4 regions of the Streptomyces sp. NPDC001351 genome follow, and region 1 is predicted to be linked to each of the others. Evidence: riboswitches for the same ligand, from Rfam matches in the RefSeq annotation. Region 1 holds a riboswitch; each other region holds the start of a gene.
What was found. A riboswitch is a leader RNA that binds a small molecule or an ion and turns the genes downstream of it on or off. The one in region 1 is predicted to bind cyclic di-AMP.

Region 1 (4,194 bases):
GTCTTGATCTGGCCGCAGTTCACCGCGACCGCGAGGTCGGCGATGGTGACGTCCTCGGTCTCGCCGGAGCGGTGGGACATCATGCACTTGAAGCCGTTGCGCTGGGCCATCTCGACGGCGTCCAGGGTCTCGGTCAGCGAGCCGATCTGGTTCACCTTGACGAGCAGGGCGTTGGCGGTGCCCTCCTCGATGCCGCGGGCCAGGCGCTCCGGGTTGGTGACGAAGAGGTCGTCGCCGACGATCTGGACCTTGTCGCCCAGCTTGTCGGTGATGACCTTCCAGCCGGCCCAGTCGTCCTCGAACAGCGGGTCCTCGATGGAGACGAGCGGGTAGGCCGCCACGAGCTCCTCGTAGTACTCGGTCATCTCGGCGGCCGAGCGGGACTTGCCCTCGAACTCGTACTTGCCGTCCTTGTAGAACTCGGACGCGGCGACGTCGAGCGCGAGCGCGATCTGCTGGCCGGGGACGTAGCCCGCCTGCTTGATGGCCTCGATGATGAGGTCGAGCGCGGCGCGGTTGGACTCCAGGTTCGGGGCGAAGCCGCCCTCGTCGCCGAGGCCGGTGGACAGGCCCTTGGTCTTCAGCACCTTCTTGAGGGTGTGGTAGACCTCGGCGCCCCAGCGCAGGGCCTCGGAGAAGGACTCCGCGCCGATCGGGGCGATCATGAACTCCTGGATGTCCACGTTGGAGTCGGCGTGCGAGCCGCCGTTCAGGATGTTCATCATCGGCACCGGCAGCAGGTGCGCGTTCGGGCCGCCCAGGTAGCGGAAGAGCGGCAGGTCGCTGGCCTCGGAGGCGGCGTGGGCGACGGCGAGGGAGACGCCGAGGATGGCGTTGGCGCCGAGGGAGCCCTTGTTGTCGGTGGCGTCCAGGTCGAACATGGCCTGGTCGATCAGGCGCTGCTCGGTGGCGTCGTAGCCGACCAGCTCAGGGCCGATCTGCTCGATGACGGCGAGGACGGCCTTCTCGACACCCTTGCCCTGGTAGCGGTTGGGGTCACCGTCGCGGAGCTCGATGGCCTCGAAGGCGCCCGTGGAGGCGCCGGAGGGGACGGCGGCACGACCCGTGCTGCCGTCGTCGAGGCCGACCTCGACCTCGACCGTGGGGTTGCCTCGGGAGTCCAGGATTTCCCGGGCTACGACGACGTCGATGGACGGCACGAGCATCTCCTTCTTGGATGTGACACGGCTACGGCAGTAGCGCGGTGGCTCTGCGGGATGAGCCTAACCGCCCAAGGCCGATCGGCCACGTTGCCGACCACCTCTTGGGCAGAACCGAGAGTAAATTGTTTCCGAACGGAACAAAGAGGGGGAGCAAAAAGAACCCCGCTCCGGTGCGTACGGGGGAACACGCACCGGAGCGGGGAGCCCGCGAGGCTGTCACTTGAGGTGCAGCTGCTGACCCGGGTAGATGAGGTTGGCGTCGGAGACGATGTCCTTGTTCAGCTTGAACAGCTTCTGCCAGCCGCCCTTGACGCCGTGCTTCTCGGCGATCGAGCTGAGGGTGTCGCCCTTGACGACCTTGTACTCGCCGTCGCCCTTCTTGACCTTCTTGCCGGTCGGGGTGGTGACGGTCTTCTGGGTCTTCGTGCTCTCGGTCTTCGCGGCCGGGCGCTCGGCGGAGCGGGAGGCGGCCTGCGAGTCGGTGGAGCGGGTGGTGTTCGTGGAGGGGGCGCTGCCGTTGTAGGCGGCACCGGACAGGCCCGTGCCGCAGACCGGCCAGGCGCCCTTGCCCTGGGAGGCGAGGACCTTCTCGGCGACGGCTATCTGCTGCGCCTTGGAGGCCTGGTTGGCCTGCGGGGCGTAGGCGGTGCCGCCGTACGCGGCCCAGGTGGAGGCGGAGAACTGCAGGCCGCCGTAGTAGCCGTTCCCGGTGTTGATGGCCCAGTTGCCACCGGACTCGCACTGGGCGACCTTGTCCCACTCGGAGGCGGTGGCGGCGGAGGCGTTGCCGGCCGCCATCAGCGGAGCGGCGATGGCGACGCCGGTGACGCCGGCCAGCGCGGCGACGCGGGTGGCCTTGGACGGACGACGGTGCTTGCCCTTGCCGGAAAACAGCATGGTTCGATCCCCTCACCGACGCCTGCGAGGTGAGCTGTCGGGTTCGGGCCGGTTGAGTTGCCCGGCCGCGTCCTCGCTCTCACGAGACACGGCTACACCCCTAGCCGCCCGTCAACTGCCCGGGCAGGCACCTACCTTGGGTCCCCCGCTCCTGCCTACGGCGCATGACGCGACGACTGTTCCCGTACGGCCGCTGGCAGGATTCGGCGTTGCGGCAGCCGGGGCTCGTGTTGACGAGCGGTGACGACGGTAGACACGCGATCCGTCGAATTTCAAAGACGATCAGGGCTTCTGAGACTCATCCCACACTTTCACCAAACCGGACATTCAGTGGCGAAGTATGACGTGAACTCCCGTTGTTTTTCGCCCTATTCGGCACCGAGTTTCAGGGTCTGACCGGCGAAGATGTGATTCGGGTCGGCACCGATGGCCTTCTTGTTCTCGGCATAGAGCGCCCGCCACCCGCCGTCCAGGCCAAGGGAGTCGGCGATGGAGGCGAGGGTCTCCCCGGCGTGGACGGTGTACGTGTCTTCCGTACGGCTGTCGGTCCTGGCCTTCTCGGCGGTCTTGCCGACGGTCGCACCGGCCGTCTCGTCGGCGCTGGCGCCACGGTGGCGGCCGGTGCCGGCCGTGCCGGTGTCGACGAGGGTCCAAATGGACGCCGGGGGCTGGAGATTGTCCGAGTCGTCACCCTTCGTCTCGTCCGTGGACGAGCTGTCGGCGCCCTGCGAGGTGCCCGCGCCCTTCTGGGGCGAAGAGGTGGAGGGCGAGGCGGATGTACCGGATTCGGCGGAGTTGTCCGTCGCACTCGCGGAGGTCGAAGGCGAGGCGCTGGAGGACGAGCGGGAGGACGAATCCGACGAAGAGGACCCATCGGATGCGCTGCCCGAGGAGTTGGACAGACCAGTCGAGTCGGACGCGCCGGATGAATCGGACGAACCGGAATCGCCGCCCAGCACACCGGTGTCGATGGCGGCCGAACCCGAGTCCTTGGTGAGCCCGGAGGTCAGTCCGCAGATGTGGAAGGCGCCGACGCCCTGGTCGTCCAGGAGCTTCTCGGCGACGGCTATCTGCTGGTTGCGGCTGGCGAGGTCGGCCCTGGGGGCGTAGTCGAGGCCGCCGTACTTCTCCCAGTTCTCCTGGGTCAACTTGAGCCCGCCGTAGAACCCGTTGCCGCTGTTCTCGCTCCAGGAGCCGCCGGTCTCACACTGGGCCACCTTGTCCCACGTGGTGCCGTCGGCGGCGCTGGCGCCGCCCGCGGCGAAGAGCGGGATCGCGATGGCGGAGCCGGTCACTCCGGCCGCGACAAGGAGAGCCGGAGCCTGACGGGGGCGACGGTGTCGACCGTTCCCGGAGAGCATGCGGAGGCCTTTCGCGAGACAGCAATGACCGCGCGGCGCATGACACCGACAGGCGTTCGATACCGCCGCGCTGGTCCGTGAACGTAGCCGGTGCCGATCACTTGTCACAAGTTAATGCCGCGTAGATCACGTGAAGATCACAGACTTGAACGCGCATCATCTTTGACCCGTTCACCGCGGCGGCGCATCCACCTGCGGGCTCCCGATACGGTCGTCCTGTGAACGTCCCGAACACCGCTCCCGAACTCTTCACCTGGGAATTCGCCGGCGACCCGTATCCGGCCTACGCCTGGCTGCGTGAGCACTCCCCCGTGCACTGGACGAAACTTCCCAGCGGGGTCGAGGCCTGGCTGGTGACCCGCTACGCCGACGCACGTCAGGCGCTCGCGGACGGGCGGCTCTCGAAGAACCCCGAGCATCACGCCGAGGACGCGCAGGGCAAGAGCCGGACCGGTATTCCGGGTGAGCGCAGCGCCAATCTCATGACGCATCTGCTCAATATCGACCCGCCGGACCACACCCGGCTGCGCCGCCTCGTCTCCAAGGCGTTCACCCCGCGCCGGGTGGCCGAATTCGCGCCGCGGGTGCAGGAGTTGACGGACGACCTCATCGACCGTTTCGCGCCGCACGGGCAGGCGGACCTCATCCACGACTTCGCCTTCCCCCTCCCCATCTACGCGATCTGCGATCTGCTCGGCGTTCCGCGCGAGGACCAGGACGACTTCCGCGACTGGGCGGGCATGATGATCCGGCACGGCGGCGGCCCGCGCGGC
Region 2 (4,194 bases), on a different contig from region 1:
CGGCTGAAGGCGGCCCTCGACTTCCACGCCCGCTACGAGATGGGGGCCAAGCCCCCGCGGTGGCTGTGCGGCGGCAGGGTCGTCGGGAACATGGGCCCCGACCTGGAGGTCGCCCTCAACCACCTGGAGAACCGGCTCGGCACCCCCGTCCCGGCCGCCCACAAGCTGGTCGAGCAGTCCCGCCCGGCCGGCACCGACGACCTCTTCGTCTCCTGGGAGACGCTCACCCACGCGGACAACCCTGCCGCCTGACGGCCGCCCTGCGAACCCCCGAAAACGCAGGCGAACGGGGGCGGACACAAACCCTGGCGCAGACAGCCCCGCGGATGGCGTATGCTGGTGACACAACGACGCGGGGTGGAGCAGCTCGGTAGCTCGCTGGGCTCATAACCCAGAGGTCGCAGGTTCAAATCCTGTCCCCGCTACTCAAGGCTCAGGGCCGGAGTCCAGTCACTGGATTCCGGCCCTGAGTGTTTCCCCCGGTCGGGCCATCCGGCTCGCCGCGCGCCGCCGCCCCGGGAAACCTGGAGGGGTGGACGAGGAGGGGCCGATCTCATACGCGCGCACCTTCATGCGGCTGCTCCCGGGGCTGCTGATCGTCGGCGGAACCTTTTACGACTACCTCACCCCGTCGCGGTTCACGGCGGGCCCCCTCTTCACCGCCGCACCCCTGGTCGCCGCCCCGCTCTACTCACGCCGGGGCACGGCCCTCACCGGCATCGCGACCGTCCTCGTCGTCACCGCGATCCACGCCCAGGTGGGCGTCCTCCTCCAGGTCGAGGCGATCACCGAGCTGGCCACCGTGGCGACGGTCTCCGTCCTGGCCGTTCTCATCAACCTCCTCGTCCGCCGCAACCGCGAGGAGCTCGCCTCGCAGCGCGAGATCGCCGAGGCCGCCCAGCGCGCGGTGCTGCCGGAACCCGCCGAACGGATCGGAGGGTTCGCGATCGCGGCACGGTACGAGGCCGCACAGGCGGACGCCTCCATCGGCGGCGACCTGTACGCCGTCCAGGACACCCCGCACGGCGTACGGCTGGTCGTGGGCGACGTACGCGGAAAGGGGATGGGGGCGGTGGCCGCCGTGGCCGTCGTCATCGGGGCGTTCCGGGAGGCCGCCGAGCAGGAGGCCACGCTGGAGGCGGTCGCACTGCGGCTGGACCGGGCCCTTGCGCGCGAGGCGGCGCGGCGCGAGGGCATCGAGTTGATCGAGGGGTTCACCACCGCCGTGCTCGTCGAACTCCCGCACGGCGAAGGCATCGTCCGCATCGTCACCCGCGGCCACCCGCCACCGCTGCTGCTGTGCCCGGACGGCACCGTGCACACCCTGCACGCCCGCGAGCCCGCGCTGCCGCTCGGCATGGGCGAGTTCGGGAGCCGGCCCGACCGCGCGGAGGAGACCCCGTTCCGCAGCGGGGCCACGCTGCTGCTGTACACCGACGGGCTGTCCGAGGCACGGGACGAGCACGGGCGGTTCTTCGAACCCGCGGACCGGCTCACCGGCCGGGTCTTCCACGACCCCGGCGCGCTGCTCGCCGCCCTCGCGCGGGAGGTGCGCCGCCATGCCGGGGAGGCCATGACGGACGACATGGCGCTGCTCGCCGTACGACGGCCCTGAAACCGGGTTCCTGAGGCGCGGTCAACTCGCCCGTTTTTCGCCGTTCATGCGCCGTACGTCCAGGTCGGAAAGGTTAATGATCAAGCGGAACACCTTGGAATCGGCACCCCGGGTCTATTAACGTTCGATAACGCAGCGCGGTCGTCCCAGCCGTCACAAGAGGCGGCTCCGTGCGCACGCGCCGAATCCCGCAAGGGAACCGGGGAACCACCACCCTGGGGTGAATCGCGCCGATACCGCCGTGGCAGCACGGCAGGTTTACGCGCGTAGGAGACCTTCCTGCTCCGAACCCGTCAGCTAACCCGGTAGGCGAGAAGGAAGGAAAGGAGCACGCCCACGTGGCGTCCAACCCGCCTGCCCCGGCAGCCCCGTTCGTGCCGAGCACCGAACCCTTCGGCTTCGCCGGCCGCCGCACCGACGAGGGCCCCTGGGAGGAGTGGAATCCCACCGAGGACTCCATCGCCCCCGTCCGCGGCCGGCACCGCGTCGCCAAGCAGCGCGGCGGGGGACTCGCCCGCAGCTCCACGGTCCTGGGCGTCGGCGTCATAGCCGCCGTCGGCGCGGGCGGCATGGCCAGCGCCAACACCGGCAAGCCGCCGGTGTCGATCTCCCTGCCCGATCTCGCCTCCGTCAGCCATGTGTTCGGCGGCGGCTCCGACGCCCCCAAGGGTTCCGCCACCGCGCTCAGCGACGTCGCCACCACCTCCGCCGGCACCGCGCAGGGCGCCAAGGGCGCCGGCGAGGCGCTGCGTGACCGGATCATGGCGCAGGCCGAGTCGCAGCGGGTCCAGATCGACAGCAAGAGCCAGGCCGCCACCGAGGCGGCCCTCGCCCAGCAGATCGACGACGCCGCCGCCAAGGCCGAGAAGGAAGCCGCGGCCAAGGCCACCGCCGCGAAGGAGAAGGCGGAGGCGGCGGCCAAGAAGGCCGCCGAGGACGCGAAGCTCGCCGAGCTGGCCAAGCAGTACACGCTGCCGGTCGTGTCGTACACGATCACCGGCACCTTCGGCCAGGCCGGCTCCATGTGGTCCTCCGGCTACCACACGGGCCTCGACTTCGCCGCCCCCACGGGCACGCTCATCAAGGCCATCCACTCCGGCACCATCACGCAGGCCGGCTGGGCGGGCGCGTACGGCTACCGCACGATCCTCACCCTCGACGACGGTACGGAGCTCTGGTTCTGCCACCAGTCCTCGATCAGCGTCAGCGTCGGCCAGAAGGTCAGCACCGGTGACGTCATCGGCCGCGTCGGCGCCACCGGCAACGTGACCGGCCCGCACTGCCACCTCGAGGTCCACCCCGACGGCCAGGCCACCGGCATCGACCCGATGCCGTGGCTGCGCAGCAAGGGCCTCAACCCCTGATACTCGTACGTTCTCCGTCCGTACCCGGAGTGCCGTAGTCCGCATGTTTACGGGATCTTTGCGCCCGTCGCGGAAGACCGACCACCGGGGCGGGCGTTGACGTAGAGCATGACTTCTCCTTCACTGCGCAAGCTCGGCTCCTCCGGCCTCGAGGTCTTTCCGCTCTCCCTGGGCGGCAACGTCTTCGGCTGGACCGCCGACGAGGCCACCTCCTTCGCCGTGCTCGACGCCTATGCGGCCGCCGGCGGCAACTTCGTCGACACTGCTGACGGCTACTCGGCGTGGGTCGAGGGCAACAAGGGCGGCGAGTCCGAGACGATCATCGGCAAGTGGGTGAAGGCGCGCGGCAACCGCGAGGACGTGGTCATCGCGACCAAGGTCAGCCAGCACCCCGAGTTCCAGGGCCTGTCCGCCGCCAACATCAAGGCCGCCGCCGAGGCCTCCCTGCGGCGCCTCGACACCGACTACATCGACCTCTACTACACCCACTTCGACAAGCCCGAGGTGCCGGTCGAGGAGATCATCGGCGCGCTCGACGAGCTGGTGCAGGCGGGCAAGGTCCGGCACATCGCGGCGTCCAACATCTCCGCCGACCGGCTGCGCGCATCCCTGGAGTTCTCCGACCGCGAGGGCCTGGCCAAGTACGTGGCCCTGCAGCCGCACTACAACCTGGTCTCCCGCGACACGTACGAGGGCGAGCTGCAGGACCTGGCCGCCCGCTACGGCCTCGCCGCCGTCCCGTACTACGCCCTCGCCTCCGGGTTCCTCACCGGCAAGTACCGCCCGGGCGCGACGGTCGACAGCCCGCGGGCGGGCGGCGCGGCCAAGCACCTGGAGACCGAGCGGGGACAGCGGGTCCTGACCGCTCTCGACGAGATCGCCCAGGCCCACGAGGCCCCGGTCGCCACGGTCGCCCTGGCCTGGCTCGGCGCCCAGCCGACGGTCGCCGCCCCGATCGCGTCCGCACGGACGGTGGAGCAGCTCCCGGCGCTGCTGGCGGTGGGCGAGCTGACGCTCACCGACGCCGAGGTCGCCCGCCTGACGGAGGCGTCGGCCTGACCCCTGGGGGTCCTACGTCCGGTACGGGTTGTACGCGGGATTCGGCACCGCCGGGTACCCGTACGCCCCGTACACCGGCCAGGGCGGCGCCGCCACCGGCACCGGGGGCGCCGTCATCCGCGCCGCGTGGTCCAGCGCCGGGCGCGCCACCTCGCG
Region 3 (4,194 bases), on a different contig from region 1:
TGCCCGGCGCGCAGCGCCACGCGCGTGTGCCCCTCGGGTGAGAGGTGGAGGCGGTCGCCGTCCCACGCCCTGCGGTCCTGAACGGTCTTCAGGGACCACAGGTCGAGCACGGGACAGCCGTACCGGTCGGCGATGGCCCGTACATGCCCGTTATAGGTGGCGATCTTGCCGCGCAGATGCTTGAGCACGGGAACGCCACGGGTGTCGAAGCCGGTGGTCACCATGACCGTGCCGGCGGCTTCGGTGAGCCGGGCCACCGCCCGCTCGAAGCGCTCGGCGACCTCGTCGGGGTCGGTGCCGGGACGGATGATGTCGTTGCCGCCCGCACAGAAGGAGACCAGGTCCGGCGCCAGTTCGACGGCCTGCGGAACCTGGTCCTCCACGATCTGGTCGAGCAGTTTGCCGCGCACGGCGAGGTTCGCGTACCTGAAGTCGCCCTCGGGTCGCCGGTCCGCGAGAAGTACCGCGAACCGGTCGGCCCAGCCGACGAACGCCCCGTCGGGGCCGGGATCGCCGACGCCCTCGGTGAAGCTGTCCCCCACCGCAACGTACGACCCGATCACTGATCTGCTGTCACTCTTCGAATCGTCTGCCACATCGACCATGATTCACCTTCGAATGTGACCTACGCGACCGTAGGAAAGGGTTGACGCGCGGTGAGATAAGCCACTTCTAAAGTGTTCGCCAAGCCCGGAATAACCCTCCGAGCAGGGATGTTGACGCGTCAGCGATGCTGCGGGGCGGGGCGCCGGACCTTGAAGTCGGCGATCCGGAAATGGCTCCATGTGGCCCGGAAGGCGAAGTGCCCACGTGCGTACGGCTGCTGGTCGGTGCTGTGTGCACTCCAGGCGCAACACGGCAAACAGGCGCACAGCCGGACACACCGAAGGCCGGACCCGGGGATCGAGGTCCGGCCTTCGGCTGCGTGTCAGGCAGGTGGTTGTGAGGGGAGGTCAGCCGACGCCGACGCCCTTCGAGCGGAGGTAGGCGACCGGGTCCACGTCGGAGCCGTAGTCGGGCGTGGTGCGGATCTCGAAGTGCAGGTGCGGGCCGGTCACGTTGCCGGTCGCGCCGGAGAGGCCGAGCTGCTGGCCCTCGGCCACGGTCTGGCCGGCCGAGACGGAGATCTGGGACATGTGCCCGTACTGGGCGTAGTAGCCGTCGGCGAGCCGGACGACGACCTGGTTGCCGTAGGCGCCGCCCCAGCCCGCGGAGACGACCGTGCCCGCACCCACGGACTTGATGGAGGTGCCGGTCGGGACGACGAAGTCGACGCCGGTGTGGTACCCGCTGGACCACATGCTGCCGGCCACGTGATAGCCGGTGCCGATGGTGCCGCCGATCACCGGGAGGGTGAAGCCGGTGGGGGCGGACTCGGAGACCTTGGTGGCGGTCGCCCTGTCGGCGGACGAAGACGTCTTCGAGGCGGACGAGGACGAGGACTCGGTGGTGTCCGTCGCGGCCTTCCGGCCGATCGCCAGTTTCAGGCCCGGGTGGATCAGCGACGGGTTGTCGCCGACGGCCCGGCGGTTGTCCGAGTAGAGCCTGTGCCAGCCGCCGGCGACATGCTGCTCGTCGGCGATCTTCGAGAGGTAGTCGCCGGCCCGCACCGAATAGGTCCGCACGCCCGCATTGCCCGCGGCGCTCTTCTGCGCCGCCTTCTTCTCGGCGACCGGAAGGGACTGGACGGCCTTTTCCGAAACCGCCCGGGAAGCGGACTGAGTTGTGGCGGCATGGGCGCCGGTGGCCCCCATGAGCGGGAGAGCGAGTGCGGCGCCACCGGTTCCGGCGACGGCGATGGAGCGGGTGAAGCGCTGGGGCTTCGGACGGCGGTGCTTACCCTTCGCGGGCATGACGAATTCCTCTCCGGCGCCTGCGAGGTGAGCTGTCGGGTTCGGGCTGGAGATGCCCGGCCGCGCATGCGACGCGGCTTTACCCCTAGCCGTTCCGGAGACCGGAACAGGCGGTTGTACCTGTGGGTCCCCCGCTCCTGCCGTTCACGGGTGAGTTCTGCGGGCACCGGGCGGCGGCAGGATTGGGCGTCCGTCCGGATTGGTGGCGAACGTAAGCGACCAAGACGCAAAGCAACAAGTGCCGGTTCCCCGAGAATGCGTTTCTATTGATCCCTTGTACGAAAACCCGGTGACCCTGCGTGAATTCCCGGATGATCGTCTCCGCCAAACGCCCTTGTAAAGCACCTGAATTACGTGGACATGACGCGCCACGCACCGTCACGGATATGACGCTCCTCACGTGCCCCGACTCCAGAATCCTCTATTCGGGAGCGAGTTGGAATGAAGGGGGCCGAAGGAGCGCCAATCCGGACAGAAGTCTCAGATGCGCCGCAGACGGAAAACTGCCGCGTCGAGGTCACCACGCAATCCGGTACGCAGTCCGTGATGCATCAATACGGCACCGCTGCGGATTTCGCCTGTTTCGGGGCATTCATACGAGGCTGTCGGGTCGAGGCCCCGAAGTCGCAGCGCCGGTACGGGCTCGCCATGACTCTGCGCCTGGAGCCAGGCGAGGACGACCGCCTCGTCCCCGCGCACGTACTGCACCGCGCTCAGGCCGCCGCGCGGCGGCCGCAGCCGGTAGAGGTCCCCGTGCTGCACCAGCGGCCGGATCTCCTTGTAGAGCGCCACCCACTCGCCGGCCTCGACGAGCTCCTCCTCGGTCCACCGGGTGAGGTCCCCGCCGACCCCGAGCACGCCGGCCATGGAGCTCACGAACCGGAAGCGCAGCGAGCTTTCCCGGCCGTTGAGCTGGGTGTTCGGGCTGTCGGTGACCCAGGCGGCCATCACCCGCGCCGGATGGATCTGGCTGAAGCCGTGCTGGATGGCGAGCCGGTCCAGCGGGTCGGTGTTGTCCGAGGTCCACACCTGGTCCGTACGGCTCATGATCCCGAGGTCGATGCGGCCGCCGCCGCCCGAGCAGGACTCGAAGGCGACATTCGGGTGGGCCGCCCGCAGCCGGTCCAACAGGGCGTACAGGGCACGGACATGATCGACCCAGAGGCGCTGCGGGTAGGGCTCGCCGGGCCAGCCCGCGTCGGTGAAGCAGCGGTTGAAGTCCCACTTCACATAGTCGATCGGGGCGCTGGACAGGAGTGCGTCGAGCTGCTCCCAGAGGTATTCCTGGACGTCTTCCCGGGCCAGGTTCAGCACGAGCTGGTTGCGGAATTCCGTCCGCTTTCGTCCCGGCTGGAACTGCACCCAGTCGGGGTGGGCACGGTAGAGCTCGCTGTCCGGGTTGACCATTTCGGGCTCGACCCAGATGCCGAACTGCATGCCGAGGGCGTGCACATAGTCCGCGAGGGGCTTGAGTCCGTTCGGGAAGCGGTCCCGGTTGACCGTCCAGTCGCCGAGTCCGGCGCGGTCGCTGGTGCGCTTGCCGAACCATCCGTCGTCGACCACGAACAGCTCGACGCCGATCGCCGCGGCTCGCCGCGCAAGGGTGCCCTGCTGCTCCTCGGAGATGTCGAACTCCGTGGCCTCCCAGGAGTTGAACAGCACCGGCCGGTCCTGGTCGGCGTCGGGGATGACGTACGCACGCTGGTAGGCGTGCCAGGCGCGGCTCGCGCCGCCGAAACCGCCGTCGCTCCACAGCCCGGCGAAGACGGGAGTGGTGTACGACTCCCCCGGCTCCAGACGCAGCAGCCCCGAGTCGTCGTAACCGGGGCCGCCGGTGATCTGCACGCGCGCGTCCGGGAGCTGCGCCACCGCGATCCGCCAGGAACCCGACCAGCCCAGGGCGCAGCCGTAGACCTCGCCACGCTCCTCGGTGGCGTCGGTGTCGAGGGCGACCCAGGGCAGGTGCTGGTGTCCGGTGTGGCCGCGGCGGCTGCCGATGATCTTCTCACCGTAGGTGAGAGGAGAGGCGGTCAGCCGGGACTCGGCGGCCCAGCGGCCGTGCAGCTGGGCCAGCCGCCACTCCTCGCGCTCGGGCAGCGTCCAGGTCGCGGAGTCGGCGCGCAGCAGCTCCAGGGCGGGCCCCTCGTTGTCGAGGGTCACCCAGCGTTCCACGACGTCGTGCCGCATCCGGTAGTGCAGCGTGATCGCGAGCCCACCGTCCCGGAAGCCCAGCCGGAGGTGGTCGCCCTCCGCCTCATACGTCTCGAAGCGCCACTCGGTGCCGCGCCGCTCGTCGCCGCGCACGGACAGGGCGGGCCGCACAAAGCGGGGACCGCCCTCC
Region 4 (4,194 bases), on a different contig from region 1:
CTTCTTTGTATACGGCGCCCGTGTTAATGCCGCAGGCCCGACATGTTTACGGCATGTTGCGAGTTCCTCACACCGTTCACCCGCTCCGGGCCGCCGAAGCGCAGCCGGTGCACGGCGCTCGAGCGCTCGGTGTGCAGCGCGGTGACCGCCCGCGCGCGCTCGCTGTCGCCGCGGGCCACGGCGTCGACGATCGCGCCGTGCTCCGCCCAGGACTCCACGGGGTTGGCCGGTGCCTCCACGGCGTACATCCAGGCGATCTTGTGGCGCAGCTGGGTCAGCATCGAGGTCAGCGCGGGGCTTCCGGAGGCCTGGGCGAGCGTCTCGTGGAACCAGCCCCCCAGGGAGCGCAGATCCTCGCTGTTGCCCCTCCTGGCCCGCTCCTGGCCCAGTCTGACCAGGCCGCGCAGGACCTTGAGATGGGCGTCGGTGCGCCGCTGGGCGGCCCGGGAGGCGCCGAGCGGTTCCAGCAGCATGCGCATCTCCAGCAGGTCGGCGGCCTCCTGCTCGGTCGGTTCCGCGACGCACGCGCCCGCGTGCCGCCGGGTCACCACGAAGCCCTCGGCCTCCAGGGTGCGCAGGGCCTCGCGCACGGGGACGCGCGAGACGCCGTAGCGGCGCGCGAGGAGTTCCTCGGTGAGGCGGCTGCCGCGCTCGTAGACACCGGCGACGATGTCGTCCCGGATCGCCGTGCACACCGAGTGCGCCGGAATACGCATGACCGACCTCCGACTTAATCCCCGTGAAACGTCGATGATTGACGTGTATCGGTGACTCTATTGCACGGAGCCGGAATTTCCGACGGCGGGCCGGAATCCATGGATATTTTTTGGACAGCGGGGCGGCAGAAACACCGAAAGCCCCGGCTCGGGAGCCGGGGCTTCAGCAGATCCTGCGATCCGTCGTCAGACGTTCACGCCGTGCGAGCGCAGATAGGCGACGGGGTCGATGTCCGAGCCGTACTCGGGGGTCGTACGGGCCTCGAAGTGCAGGTGCGGTCCGGTGGTGTTGCCGGTCGCGCCGGAGAGGCCTATCTGCTGGCCCGGGGTGACCGTCTGGCCCACCGAGACGCCGATGGACGACAGATGGCCGTACTGGGTGTACGTGCCGTCCTGCATCTTGATCACGATCTGGTTGCCGTAGGCGCCGCCCCAGCCGGTCTGGACGACGGTGCCGGCGCCGACCGCGTGGACGGGCGTACCGCTCGCGGCGTGGAAGTCGATGCCGGTGTGGCTGCCGGAGGACCACAGGGAGCTGCTGGCCCGGTAGCCGGTGGAGACGTACGAGTTCGATATCGGCGCCACGAACGTGTTGAGGCGCTTGCGCTCGGCCTCGCGGGCGGCGCGCTCCTTGGCCTCGCGCTCCTGCTTGGCCTGGGCGGCGGCCTTCTCGCGTGCCGCCTCCTGGGCCGCCTTCTTGAGCGCGGCCTCCTCGGCGGCCTGCTTCTGGGCGTCGGCCTGGGCGTCGATCTTGTCGGCGATCGTGTCGCCGATGGTGATGACGGGGGTGAGCCCGGTCTGCTCGACGGAGGTGTCGGCGGCGAGCGCGGGGGCTGCCAGGGTACCGATGACGCCGGTGGCGGCGAGGGCCGCGACCCCGGCGGCGCGGGTGCTGGTGCGGTGCATCCGTGCGGGGCGACGGTGCTTCCCGGTGGCGCGCGTGAACGCCATGTGGTGGCTGGTCCTTTCCTTCCCTCTCGCCTACCGGGTTAGCTGACGGGTTCGGAGCAGGAAGGTCTCCTACGGACTCCCTCGCTGCACGCGCGGGCGTCCGATTCACCCCAGGGACTGCGGTGGGTCCCCGGCTCCCCTGGCTCGCGCCGTACGGGGACTCGGCGATGGCTGTCCGGTGCCGCGGATGCGGCGCGGTGCCTGACGGACAGCCCGGAAGACGCTAAGCGGCAGCACTTTCAATCCCCAAACGGATCAAGGCGTTTGTAGCGCATCCCACAGGGCAGACAGGCAACTCTCCTTCGATTCTCCGCCAATTCGGACATAAGAGGGCCCTGGTGACGCATCCGTCACCAGGGCCACGCCACGCGCGCGTGCCGCTACTCGGCCGACACCACCGCGACTTCACCGATCCCGAGGGCCTCGACAGGCTCCTTGATCTGCGCCGCGTCCCCGACGAGAACCGTCACCAGACGGTCCACCGGGAAGGCGTTCACGACCGCCGCGGTGGCCTCCACGGTTCCGGTCGCGGCGAGCTGCTGGTACAGCGTCGCCTGGTAGTCGTCGGGCAGGTGCTGCTCGACCTGGTCGGCCAGGGTGCTCGCCACGGCCGCCGCGGTCTCGTACTTCAGCGGCGCCACACCGACCAGGTTCTGTACGGCGACGTCGCGCTCGGCGTCGGTGAGACCGCCCTCGGCGAGCGTGCGCAGCACCTTCCAGAGGTCGTCGAGCGCCGGGCCGGTGTTCGGGGTGTCGACGGAGCCGCTGATGGCGAGCATCGCGGCGCCGGAGCCGTCCGGGGCGGACCTGAGGACCTGACCGAACGCGCGCACACCGTAGGTGTAGCCCTTCTCCTCGCGCAGGACGCGGTCCAGGCGCGAGGTGAGGGTGCCGCCGAGGCAGTACGTGCCGAGCACCTGGGCGGGCCACACGCGGTCGTGCCGGTCGGCGCCGACGCGGCCGATGAGCAGCTGCGTCTGGACGGCGCCGGGACGGTCGACGATGATCACGCGCCCGGTGTCGTCGGCGGTCACCGGCGGCACGGGGCGGGGTTCGGCCTTGGAGCCGGTCCACGCGCCCAGGGTGTCGCCGAGCAGCGCGTCCAGGTCGATGCCGGTGAGGTCGCCGACGACGACGGCGGTGGCCGTGGCGGGCCGGACATGGCGGTCGTAGAAGGCGCGTACGGCCGCCGCGTCGATCTTCTCGACCGTCTCCTCGGTGCCCTGGCGCGGGCGCGACATGCGCGAGGTCGCCGGGAAGAGCTCCTTGGAGAGCTCCTTGGCGGCACGCCGCGAGGGGTTGGCCAGCTCGTGCGGGATCTCGTCCAGGCGGTTGCGGACCAGCCGCTCGACCTCGCTGTCGGCGAACGCGGGCGCCCTGAGGGCGTCGGCGAGCAGACCGAGCGCCTTGGTGAGACGGGAGGCCGGGACCTCGAGGCTCAGACGTACGCCCGGGTGGTCGGCGTGCGAGTCGAGGGTGGCGCCGCAGCGCTCCAGCTCGGCGGCGAACTCCTCGGCGGAGTGCTTGTCGGTGCCCTCGGAGAAGGCTCGCGCCATGATCGTGGCAACGCCCTCGAAACCGGCCGGCTCGGCCTCCAGGGGCGCGTCCAGGAGCACCTCCACGGCGACGACCTGCTGGCCGGGACGGTGGCAGCGCAGGACGGTCAGGCCGTTGTCGAGCGCGCCACGCTCGGGGGACGGGAACGCCCACGGCTTGGCCTCGCCCGCCCGGGGCTGCGGGTGGAACTGCATCGTGGCGAGCTCGGTCACTTGGCCGCCTCCTCGTTCTGGTCGGTGGCTTGCACCGTGGCTTCGGACTCGGGGTCTTCGGGGAAGTCCTCGTCCTGGGTGTGCTCCGCGGACTCGGGCGAGAGCGGCTCGTAGACGAGCACCGCGCGGTTGTCCGGGCGCAGGCGGGCCTTGGCGACCTCCTGGACCTCCTCGGCCGTCACCTCCAGGACGCGCTGTACGGCGGTGAGGGCGAGCTGCGGGTCGCCGAACAGGACGGCGAACCGGCACAGTTCGTCGGCGCGGCCCGCGACCGTGCCGAGCCGGTCCAGCCACTCGCGCTCCAACTGGGCCTGGGCGCGCTCCATTTCCTCGGCCGTGGGGCCCTCCGCGGCGAACCGGGCGAGCTCCTCGTCGATGGCGGCCTCGATCACCGGCACCTCGACGTCACCGGAGGTCTTCACGTCCAGCCAGCCCAGGGAGGGCGCTCCGGCCAGCCGCAGCAGACCGAACCCGGCCGCGACGGCCGTACGGTCGCGGCGTACCAGCCGGTTGTAGAGGCGGGAGGACTCGCCGCCGCCGAGGACGGTGAGCGCCAGGTCGGCGGCGTCCGCCGCGCGCGTGCCGTCCTCGGGCAGCCGGTAGGCCGCCATCAGGGCGCGCGCCGGGACCTCCTCCTCGATGACCTCGCGCAGCTGCTCGCCGATGATCTCGGGCAGCGAGCCGTCGCGGGGCTCCGGCTTCCCGTCGTGCGAGGCGATGGACCCGAAGTACTTCTCGATCCAGGCGAGCGTCTGCTC

Region 2: another riboswitch for cyclic di-AMP. It lies ahead of ACFY1U_RS18830 (M23 family metallopeptidase); the one in region 1 lies ahead of ACFY1U_RS41650 (transglycosylase family protein).
Region 3: another riboswitch for cyclic di-AMP. It lies ahead of ACFY1U_RS13310 (peptidoglycan DD-metalloendopeptidase family protein); the one in region 1 lies ahead of ACFY1U_RS41650 (transglycosylase family protein).
Region 4: another riboswitch for cyclic di-AMP. It lies ahead of ACFY1U_RS43670 (M23 family metallopeptidase); the one in region 1 lies ahead of ACFY1U_RS41650 (transglycosylase family protein).

Annotation. Positions count from the first base shown of each region.
Region 1 covers NZ_JBIAWS010000016.1:142,484-146,677, reverse strand. The annotation lists gene eno (phosphopyruvate hydratase) at 1-1,166, opposite strand, end outside; gene ACFY1U_RS41650 (transglycosylase family protein) at 1,380-2,060, opposite strand; cyclic di-AMP (ydaO/yuaA leader) riboswitch at 2,065-2,233, opposite strand; gene ACFY1U_RS41645 (transglycosylase family protein) at 2,429-3,421, opposite strand; gene ACFY1U_RS41640 (cytochrome P450) at 3,640-4,194, shown strand, end outside.
Region 2 covers NZ_JBIAWS010000004.1:845,568-849,761, forward strand. The annotation lists gene ACFY1U_RS18815 (alginate lyase family protein) at 1-252, shown strand, start outside; tRNA gene ACFY1U_RS18820 (tRNA-Met) at 352-425, shown strand; gene ACFY1U_RS18825 (PP2C family protein-serine/threonine phosphatase) at 533-1,615, shown strand; cyclic di-AMP (ydaO/yuaA leader) riboswitch at 1,785-1,942, shown strand; gene ACFY1U_RS18830 (M23 family metallopeptidase) at 1,954-2,979, shown strand; gene ACFY1U_RS18835 (aldo/keto reductase) at 3,088-4,038, shown strand; gene ACFY1U_RS18840 (PrsW family intramembrane metalloprotease) at 4,051-4,194, opposite strand, start outside.
Region 3 covers NZ_JBIAWS010000003.1:668,471-672,664, forward strand. The annotation lists gene ACFY1U_RS13305 (SGNH/GDSL hydrolase family protein) at 1-563, opposite strand, end outside; gene ACFY1U_RS13310 (peptidoglycan DD-metalloendopeptidase family protein) at 954-1,853, opposite strand; cyclic di-AMP (ydaO/yuaA leader) riboswitch at 1,858-2,016, opposite strand; gene ACFY1U_RS13315 (alpha-galactosidase) at 2,334-4,194, opposite strand, start outside.
Region 4 covers NZ_JBIAWS010000018.1:118,945-123,138, reverse strand. The annotation lists gene ACFY1U_RS43675 (GntR family transcriptional regulator) at 24-716, opposite strand; gene ACFY1U_RS43670 (M23 family metallopeptidase) at 903-1,667, opposite strand; cyclic di-AMP (ydaO/yuaA leader) riboswitch at 1,680-1,844, opposite strand; gene ACFY1U_RS43665 (M16 family metallopeptidase) at 2,048-3,436, opposite strand; gene ACFY1U_RS43660 (M16 family metallopeptidase) at 3,433-4,194, opposite strand, start outside.